One region of the Deferrisoma camini S3R1 genome, then DNA from elsewhere that is predicted to be linked to it. Evidence: riboswitches for the same ligand, from Rfam matches in the RefSeq annotation. Region 1 holds a riboswitch; the other holds the start of a gene.
The links. Region 1 has a riboswitch for cobalamin ahead of cobA (uroporphyrinogen-III C-methyltransferase). Riboswitches for the same ligand answer to the same signal wherever they lie in the genome.
Positions count from the first base shown of each region.

Region 2: linked by a shared signal. The riboswitch ahead of DEFCA_RS0116150 (sirohydrochlorin cobaltochelatase) and the one ahead of cobA (uroporphyrinogen-III C-methyltransferase) in region 1 are both predicted to bind cobalamin.

Region 1 covers NZ_JAFN01000001.1:3,398,479-3,402,682, reverse strand. Annotated here, with positions in the region: gene DEFCA_RS0114995 (FprA family A-type flavoprotein) at 1-1,127, opposite strand, end outside; gene rbr (rubrerythrin) at 1,341-1,916, opposite strand; cobalamin riboswitch at 2,116-2,296, shown strand; gene cobA (uroporphyrinogen-III C-methyltransferase) at 2,422-3,249, shown strand; gene DEFCA_RS0114980 (hypothetical protein) at 3,284-3,544, shown strand; gene DEFCA_RS0114975 (sirohydrochlorin cobaltochelatase) at 3,592-4,204, shown strand, end outside.
Region 2 covers NZ_JAFN01000001.1:3,645,105-3,649,308, forward strand. Annotated here, with positions in the region: gene DEFCA_RS0116130 (DUF2149 domain-containing protein) at 1-95, opposite strand, end outside; gene DEFCA_RS0116135 (MotA/TolQ/ExbB proton channel family protein) at 55-696, opposite strand; gene DEFCA_RS20980 (DUF2162 family putative transporter) at 693-1,442, opposite strand; gene DEFCA_RS0116150 (sirohydrochlorin cobaltochelatase) at 1,461-2,342, opposite strand; cobalamin riboswitch at 2,476-2,657, opposite strand; gene DEFCA_RS0116155 (HD-GYP domain-containing protein) at 2,833-4,119, shown strand; gene DEFCA_RS20985 (peptidoglycan DD-metalloendopeptidase family protein) at 4,132-4,204, opposite strand, start outside.

The DNA.
Region 1 (4,204 bases):
CCCACGAACTCGAAGGGCTCGAGCACCTGATCCCAGCGAAGGGTCTCGAACCACCGCTCCAGTTCCCTCTGGGCCCCGCCGCTCCACCCGTAGCTGCCGAACCGGGCCACCTTCTTGGCCCGCACGGCCTTGCGGCCGGCCATGTCCAGCACGTGGGCCATGGGTGGGAACAGCCCGGCCTCGTAGGTGGGGGCCCCGATCAGAACCCCCGAGCGGGTCCACAAGGACGGCAGGATGTAGCTCACGTGGGCCCGGGTCACGTCGAAGATCTCCACCGGCACCCCTTCGGCCGACACCCCCTGGGCCACCGCGTTCATCACCGCCTCGGTGTTGCCGTACATGGACCCGTACAGCAGGGTAATCCCGGGATCCCCCGCCTCCCCGCCGTACCGGGCCCACCGCTCGTACAACCCCACGATGCGCCCCGGGTCCTTCCGCCAGATCAGGCCGTGGGACGGCGCGACCACGTCCACCCGAACCTCGGCCAGCTTGGCGATCGCCTTCAGGACCATGGGGCTGAACTTGGCCACGATGTTCACGTAGTAGCGCAGGGCCTCCTCCTCGTACCCGGCCAGGTCGGGGCACTGGTCGTCGAACACCCCGCCGCGCAGCGCGCCGTACCCGCCGAAGGCGTCGCAGGAGAACAGCACCCGCTCCGACTCCTCCAGGGTCATCATGGTCTCGGGCCAGTGCACGAACGGGGTCGAGAAGAACCGCAGGCTCCGGTTCCCCAGAGAGAGGACCTCGCCGTCGGCCACGGCCCGCACGTTTCTGCGGATCCCGTAGAACGAGTCCAGCAGGGCCACGGTCTTGTCCGTGCCCAGGATCGTGACCTGAGGCGCGATCCTGAGCAGGGTTCGCAGAAGCCCCGAGTGGTCGGGCTCCATGTGGTTGATCACCACGTAGTCCAGCGACCGGGGATCGGCCACGGCCGCCACCTGGTCCAGGAACTCGTCCACCTTGATGGCCTTGGCCAGGTCCACCACGGCCGTCCGCTCGCCGCGGACCAGGTACGCGTTGTACGACACCCCCCCTGGGGTGATCGGCCAAAGCCCCTCGAACAGGTCGGTGGTGCGGTCGTTCACGCCGATCCAAAAGATCCCGTCTCGGATTCTCACGGGAGGCATGGCAACTCCTTTCGTTGGGCCTTTGGCCCGCTGGAATGCTGGGAGGCTGGGAGGTTAGGGGGCTTGAAAGGATCCCCCACCTTCTAGGCATCACCATGCCTCTTCACCTGCACCTCATGGTCCGGGGGCCATGCTTGGAACACTCTGGAATCAAGTAGGCTTTCATGCGCCCTAGCGTCCTAACCTCCCAGCCTCCTAGCGTCCTAGCGGAAGTTACCAGGCCTCGGCCAGGATCTCGAAGTGGGCCTGGGGGTGGGCGCACGAGGGACACTCCTCCGGGGCCTCGGTGCCCTCGTGGAGGTACCCGCAGTTCCGGCACCGCCACACCACCGGCTCGTCCCGGCGGAACACCCGCCCGGCCTCCACGTTGGCCGCCAGGGCCCGGTAGCGCTCCTCGTGGTGTTTCTCGGCCACCGCGATCGCCAGGAACACCTTGGCGATCTCGTCAAACCCCTCCTCCCGGGCCACCCGGGCGAACTCGGGGTACATCTGGGTGTGCTCGTAGTTCTCGCCCTCGGCCGCGGCGAGCAGGTTCTCCAGGGTGGACCCGATCACCCCGGCCGGAAACGCGGCCTGCACCTCGGCCTCGCCGCCCTCCAGGAACTTGAACAGCCGTTTCGCGTGCTCCTTCTCCTGATCCGCCGTCTCCTGGAAGATCGCCGAGATCTGTACGAACCCCTCCTTCTTGGCCTTGCTTGCGAAGTACGTGTACCGGTTGCGGGCCTGGGACTCCCCGCAGAACGCGGTGAGGAGGTTCTTTTCGGTGCGGGTTCCCTTGATCGACGCCATGGTGTTCCTCCTGTGGTTGGGCCCGGCCGATGCCGGGCAGGTGATGGTCCGGAGGCAAACCTACCCAGGAATAAACCCTTGTCAAGAAAATTTCCTAATATACCCCCCAACGAGATCGCGGACAGGCCGTGGTCCCTCACCGGTCCCGGCAGTCCGGCTTGACACGCCTGCCATCCCCGCGGTAGCGTACGCGCCACAATTCGGATCGACGCCCGCCGGTGCCCCGCTGGGGCTGAAAAGGGAAGAGGGGTGCGAATCCCCCGCGGACCCGCCGCTGTGAGCGCTGACGAAGGGCCACGAAGCCACTGGCCGGAAGGCTGGGAAGGCGGCCCCGAGGACGACGCGCGAGCCAGAAGACCTGCCGGCATGGGCTGCCCACACGAACCTCCCCGGGCTCTTGGGAGGGTGGGATCGTGAAGCGGTGCTTCGAAAACGGGAAGCCCGCACGCCTTGGCGCGTGCGGGCTTTTTTTGTGGCGCGCCGGCGCCGGGGAGACGCGGGAGCGGTGGCAGGAAAAGCCTATTTGGTGGGCGCCGGACCGGGGCGGCCCGATCTGATCACGGTGCGGGGGCTTCGGGTCCTGCGGCGGGCCGAGGTGGTGATGTACGACCGGCTCGTGGCAAAGGAACTGGTGGACGAGGCACCGTCCGCGGCCGAACGCATCGACGTGGGCAAGGCCCCGGGCCGCCACGCGCTGCCCCAGGACCGGATCAACCAGATCCTCGTGGAGCGGGTGCGGGCCGGCCGGCGGGTGGTGCGCCTAAAGGGGGGTGACCCGTTCGTGCTGGGGCGGGGAGGCGAAGAAGCCCTGGCCCTCGCGGGGGCGGGCCTCCCGTTCGAGGTGGTCCCTGGTGTGACCTCGGCCGTTGCCGCCCCGGCCTACGCCGGCGTGCCGGTGACCCACCGGGGGGTGGCCCATGCCTTCGCCGTGGTCACCGGCCACCGCTCGAACGAGCAAGAGGTCTCGGACTGGGGGGCCGTGGCCCGGGTGCCCACCCTGGTCATCCTCATGGGCATGGGACGCCTGCCCCAGATCTGCGAGGGGCTGATCCGCGCGGGCCGCGCCCCCGACACGCCCGCGATGGCGGTGCGGCACGGCTCCACCGATCGCCAGCGGGTGGTGCAGGCGACCCTCGCCACCCTCCCGATCCGGGCCCGGGAACTGGGTCTGGGTGCCCCGGCCACGGTCGTGGTGGGCGAGGTGGTGAACCTGGCCCAGGACCTGGCCTGGTTCCGCCCGGGCGTCCCCCGGGACCAGAGCGAGGCGGCCGGGACCGACCGACCCCTCTGGCACGAGGCGGCCCTGACCTGGAAGAAAGCGGTCCCCGATTGAGATCCCAACCCGAACTCCGTCTGGAGGTGGAACCATGAACACCGGCACCGTCCTGTACATCACCGATGCGAAGCACGCCCCCGACCCCGTGGAGCTCCCGGCCCGGGCCGCAGCCCTGGGCTTCGATCCCCACTGGGTGGCGGTGGCAGGCTCGGCGCCCGGGTGGCCCACGCCCCAGGATGCCATGCTCTCCCTGGCCGAGCGGGGCGCCCACCGGATCGAGTTCCGGGCCGCGCACCCCGAGCCGGCCGGGAAGATCCGGGTTTCAGCCCACGGATACCGAATGCTGGGGTGAGCCCCGGCGAGTCCCCATTCCCCCATTTCCCCCAGAAAGGAGGAACCATGCGACGTTGGACCCTGACCCTGCCCCTTCTGATCCTGGCGGCCCTGTGGGCCGTGCCCGGGCCGGCGGGTGCGGCCCAGCTGCTGACCCGAACCCTCAAGGACAAGCCGGCCATCGTGATCGCGGCCTTCGGCACCAGCACCCGGGCCCAGGTCACCTTCGACGCCTTCGAGAAGCAGCTTCGCAAGGAGGTGCCCGGCTACGAGATCCGCTGGGCCTTTACCTCGGAGATCATCCGGGAGCGGGTCAACAAGCGCTGGGCCAAGCAGGGCATCCAGAAGCGCCTGAAGAGCCTGCAGCAGACCCTCGGCGACCTGGAGGCTGAGGGGTACACCAAGGTGGTGGTGCAGCCCCTGCACATCTTCCCCGGTGAGGAGTACGAGGAGGTCTTGAAGATCGTGGAGCACTACCCGGGTCTGCGGATCGAGACCGGGGAAACCCTGCTTCAGCGGTGGGAGAGCCTGTTCGAGGTGGTGGAGGTGATCTCCCAGGACTTCCTGCCCCCCGAGGAGGGGTGCAACGTGCTCACCGCCCACGGCACGCCCTCGTCCCACGTGGGGTCGAACATCACCTACCTGGGCCTGGAGCGGCACCTGTCCAAGAAGTACCCCA
Region 2 (4,204 bases), 250 kb from region 1:
AGCCCGATGTCGAACAGGTTGGCGAGCCCTGTCAGGGGATCCGCATCCCCGGTCTCAGACAGAAACCGCCTTCGGTTTCTCGACAGGTAGCGCATCGGCCTCCTCACGGGCTCCGGGGCTGTGGGTCAGGATCTCGGTGGCCAGCTCCATCTCCTTTGCGTCCTCCTCGGCCCACCGGGCCCGCACGGTGTAGATGCAGTAGGCCAGGGTGCCCTGGGCCAGCCCCACCACGGTGGTGGTGAACGCGATGACCAGGTCGGTGGAGAGCCTCGCCATGTCCCCCTGGCCCAGGGCGGCGAGCCCGGTGCCCATGGGGATCAGGGTGCCCATGAGCCCCAGGCTCGGACCCACCCGGATCACCAGCCGGACCCGGTCCAGGGAGGGCCGGAGGCTCAGGATGTGATCCTGGAGCAGACTCTCCACCCGGACCTCCCGCAGGTCCTCCTCGGCCTGCAGGAGCTCCCGCAGCCGGCTCACGTAGGCGCGCACGGCAGGGGACTCCTCAGCGAACGAGGTTCCTCCCTGGGGCCCGGGGCGCGTCCGGCGCCGCCGGGCACGGTCCAGCCCCTCGGCCAGGAACGAGCCGGCGCAGGTGAGCATGTACAGGGTCAGGAGGACGAGGAGCGCGAGCACGGGGTAGAGGAGGGAGCTCGAGACCACGTAGATGAAGCTCTTGAGCACGGCGCCTAGATTCATGGGGATCTCCTCCGCAGCCGAGCGGCCCAGCGGGCCCAGCCCACGAGAAACGCGACGGTCAAGGCGGTCCAGGTGGTCCGGGCGTGGGACGGGGGTATCGGAGCCGCCCTGCCGGTGTGGGAGGCGAGACGGTAGACCCCCTCGATGTCCCCGAACTGGGGCATGATCACCACGGCCGCGAGAAAGTAGGCCCCGATCCCGACCATGGCCCACCCCAGGGTGCGCTCGGGGGCCGAGCGTGCGCGCCGTCGACTTGTCAGAATCACGGCGGCCGTGGCTCCGGCCACCCCAACGAAGGTCCCGTACGCCCCTGCCACCGCCCAGGCCGCGGTCCCGGGAAGAAGGGCCACCAGGAAGCCGGTGATCAGCAGGACCACGGTGAGGCACACCGGGCACGGGACCACCAGGAGCCAGTGGGCCCGGGTGGGCCGGGCCGCGGCGGCGGGCTGGCGCAGGAGTCGCACGCCCCAGACGAGAAGCCCGGCGGCGAGCACCAGATGCACCGTCATACCCGAGGCCACGAGCCTTTGGATCCGGGGCAGGTGCGTCGCCGGGTCCAGGCGTGGGGCAACGGCCAGGGCTCCTGCGAACAGGGCGGCGTAGGCGGCCGCGAAGCCGGCGGCCACGAGGACGCGACGGCCGGCCCCCTGCGCCCCTTCCAGGCCGTAGGCCAGGCCGACTCCCCCTTTTGCGGCGAAGGCGCCGGTGGCGAACAGGATGCCGAGGACGAGGCTCTTGATCTCCATGGGCTGGGATCTCCGGACCTACAGGCGGTCCATGGCCGTTTGGATCTCGTCGACGAACACGGCCACCGCCTCGGGCACGAAGCCGAGCCCTCGGTACAGCTCGGAGTCACCGAACCGGACGGTGGGCACGTCCACCCGCTTGCCGGCCGCCTCCAGCTCGGAGCGCCAGCTCCCCTTGCCGTTCTCTCCCATCACGTCGTTCATGACGTGGTCGCCGGCCACGACCATGAGCGGGATGAACCGCACCCGTTCTCCGGGGTGGACCAGGGCAGCGGTCAGCGTGTCGTCGGGGGGCACCACGCCCTCCACCATTCCCAGATAGGTGTTGGGGTGGTGACGCGCCAGCGTCCGTTCTAGGCCCAGATAGACGGCGTTGGCACCGGAGGCCGTGGAGGGGGTGCCGTGGGCCACCAACACGTTGCATCCCTCGTCCGGGGGCAGGAAGTCGTGGGACAGGGCGCCGAGGAGACGGTGGAGGCTCTTCCAACGGTGGAGCAAGGTGCCCCCCACCTCCGTACGGAGCCCGGGAAAGCCGGCCACCGTGGCCAGGAGCCGGTCGTACATCTCGCCGGGGACCACGTAGAGGGGCTGGACCACGGCCCGGGTGAACCCGTCGGCCTGCAGCTCGGCCAGGGCCTCGGGTACGCTGCGAAGCCGGGTTTCCGGGGAGCGGCCGGTGTTGAGCTTCTTTCGGATCCGGTCGGAGGCGTAGGCCCACCGGATCTCGTGGCCGGGAAGCCTTCGGCAGAGCTCGCGGTCGAGGAAGGAGAAGGTGAGGGAGGCCCGGGTAGTGGTCCCAAAGGCCACGATCAGGACGGCGGGAGCGGTCGGCTCCCGGCCGTCGGGGCGGGCTCCCCGAACCGGACAGACGGGTCCACGAACTGTCGTTCTCGGGCTCACGGCGCGTCCTCCCGGGTCCCGGAGACAGGGGAGGGGCAGCCGCGGCCACGAAAAAAGCCCGCACGACGAAGTGCGGGCTTTCCGTATTCAAAGCGCCATCGGATTCCCCACCCTCCCATGCCCCGGGGAGTTGCGGTGGGCTGCTACGCCGGCAGGTCTTCTGGCTCGCGATTCGTCCTCAGGACCGCCTTCCCAGCCGCATCCGGCCAGTGGCGTCGTGGTCCTTCGTCCTCGCTCACAGCGGCGGGTCCGCGGGGGATTCTCACCCCTCTTCCCTTTTCAGCCCTCTCGGGCACCGGCGCGCGTCCTATGAAATTGTTCGCCGGTTTATAGGGGAAACCGGGCGCCGTGTCAAGCGGGACTGCAGGGGGGGCCGGTTCAAGTTCTCCCGTGCCGGAACCGAAACGTTTCCCAGCGGCACCGGGCAGAGGAGGATGGCCGGGGTCTCACCATAGGTCCCACCCAGGAAGGGGGGGCAGGAAAAGAGAGAATGATCAAAGAACCCCGCGTCCAACTGTTCGACCTGATCGAGTGCCTCTCGAAGGCCATGGATCTGGTCTGCCCATCGCTGGTCAACCACCACGAGCGGGTGGCCTACATTGCGTTCAGCATCGGCGCGGAGATCGGCCTTCCGCCCGAGCGGCTGAGGGAGCTGGTGATGGCCGGCTCGCTCCACGACAGCGGGGCCCTGTCCCTGCGGGAGCGGCTCGACGCGCTGCGGTTCGACGTGGAGGATCCGTTCGAGCATGCCGAGCTCGGGTACCTGCTCCTCCGGAGCTTCGAGCCCCTGGGGGCGGTGGCCCGGCTCGTGCGTCACCACCACGTGCACTGGGACACCCGTGGGGAGGTTTCGGACGCCGTGGGGGAGGACGTCCCGCTGGAGAGCCATATCCTGCACCTGGCGGACCGGGTGGCCGTGCTGATCCGGGACGGGGAGGAGACCCTGGGTCAGGTCAGGGGGATCTGCGAGAAGATCGAAGAACGTTCGGGCACCCTGTTCTCCCCCGAGCTGGTGGAGGTGTTTCGCTCCTTGGCCGTGAAGGAGTACTTCTGGCTCGACGCGGCCTCCAACTCGCCGGGCGGTGTGCTGCGGAGCATGGTGGGGCTCGAGACCACCGAGCTTGGGCTCCGGGGACTTCTGGGCCTGTCGAACCTGTTCCGGCAGATCATCGACTTCCGGAGCCGGTTCACGGCCACCCATTCCGTTGGGGTGGCCGTGAGCGCCGAGGCCCTGGCCCGGGAGGCCGGCTTCTCCGACCGGGAGTGTCTCATGATGCGGGTGGCGGGCCACCTGCACGACCTGGGCAAGCTGGCCGTGCCCGTGGAGGTGTTGGAGAAGCCGGGTCCGCTCACCGGGGGAGAGCTGGGGATCATCCGCAGCCACACCTTCCACACCTACCGCATCCTGGAGCCGATCCGCGACCTGGAGACCATCAACGCCTGGGGCGCGTTCCACCACGAGCGGATCGACGGCACGGGGTACCCGTTCCACCACCGGGGCGAGGACCTGTCGCTGGGCTCACGGATCATGGCCGTTGCCGACGTGTTCACGGCCGTCACCGAGGACCGGCCCTACCGGGCGGGCATGGCCAAAGGGGAGGCCCTTCGGGTCCTTCAAAGGATGGCCGAGAGAAGAAGTCTGGATCGGTCGGTGGTGGTGATGCTCGAACGCCGGTACGACGAGATCAACGCCGCCCGCATCGCCGCCCAGACGGCGGCCGACGAAGAGTACCGAAGGTTCCTGCCGCCCGACGAACCCAAGCGGCACGTCGGGTGAGGGGGGGCGTCCTCAGCGGCGAGCCCCCTTGGCCACGGTGTAGGGCGGACGGTTCCGGTCCAACATGTAGTGCCGGGGGTTCACG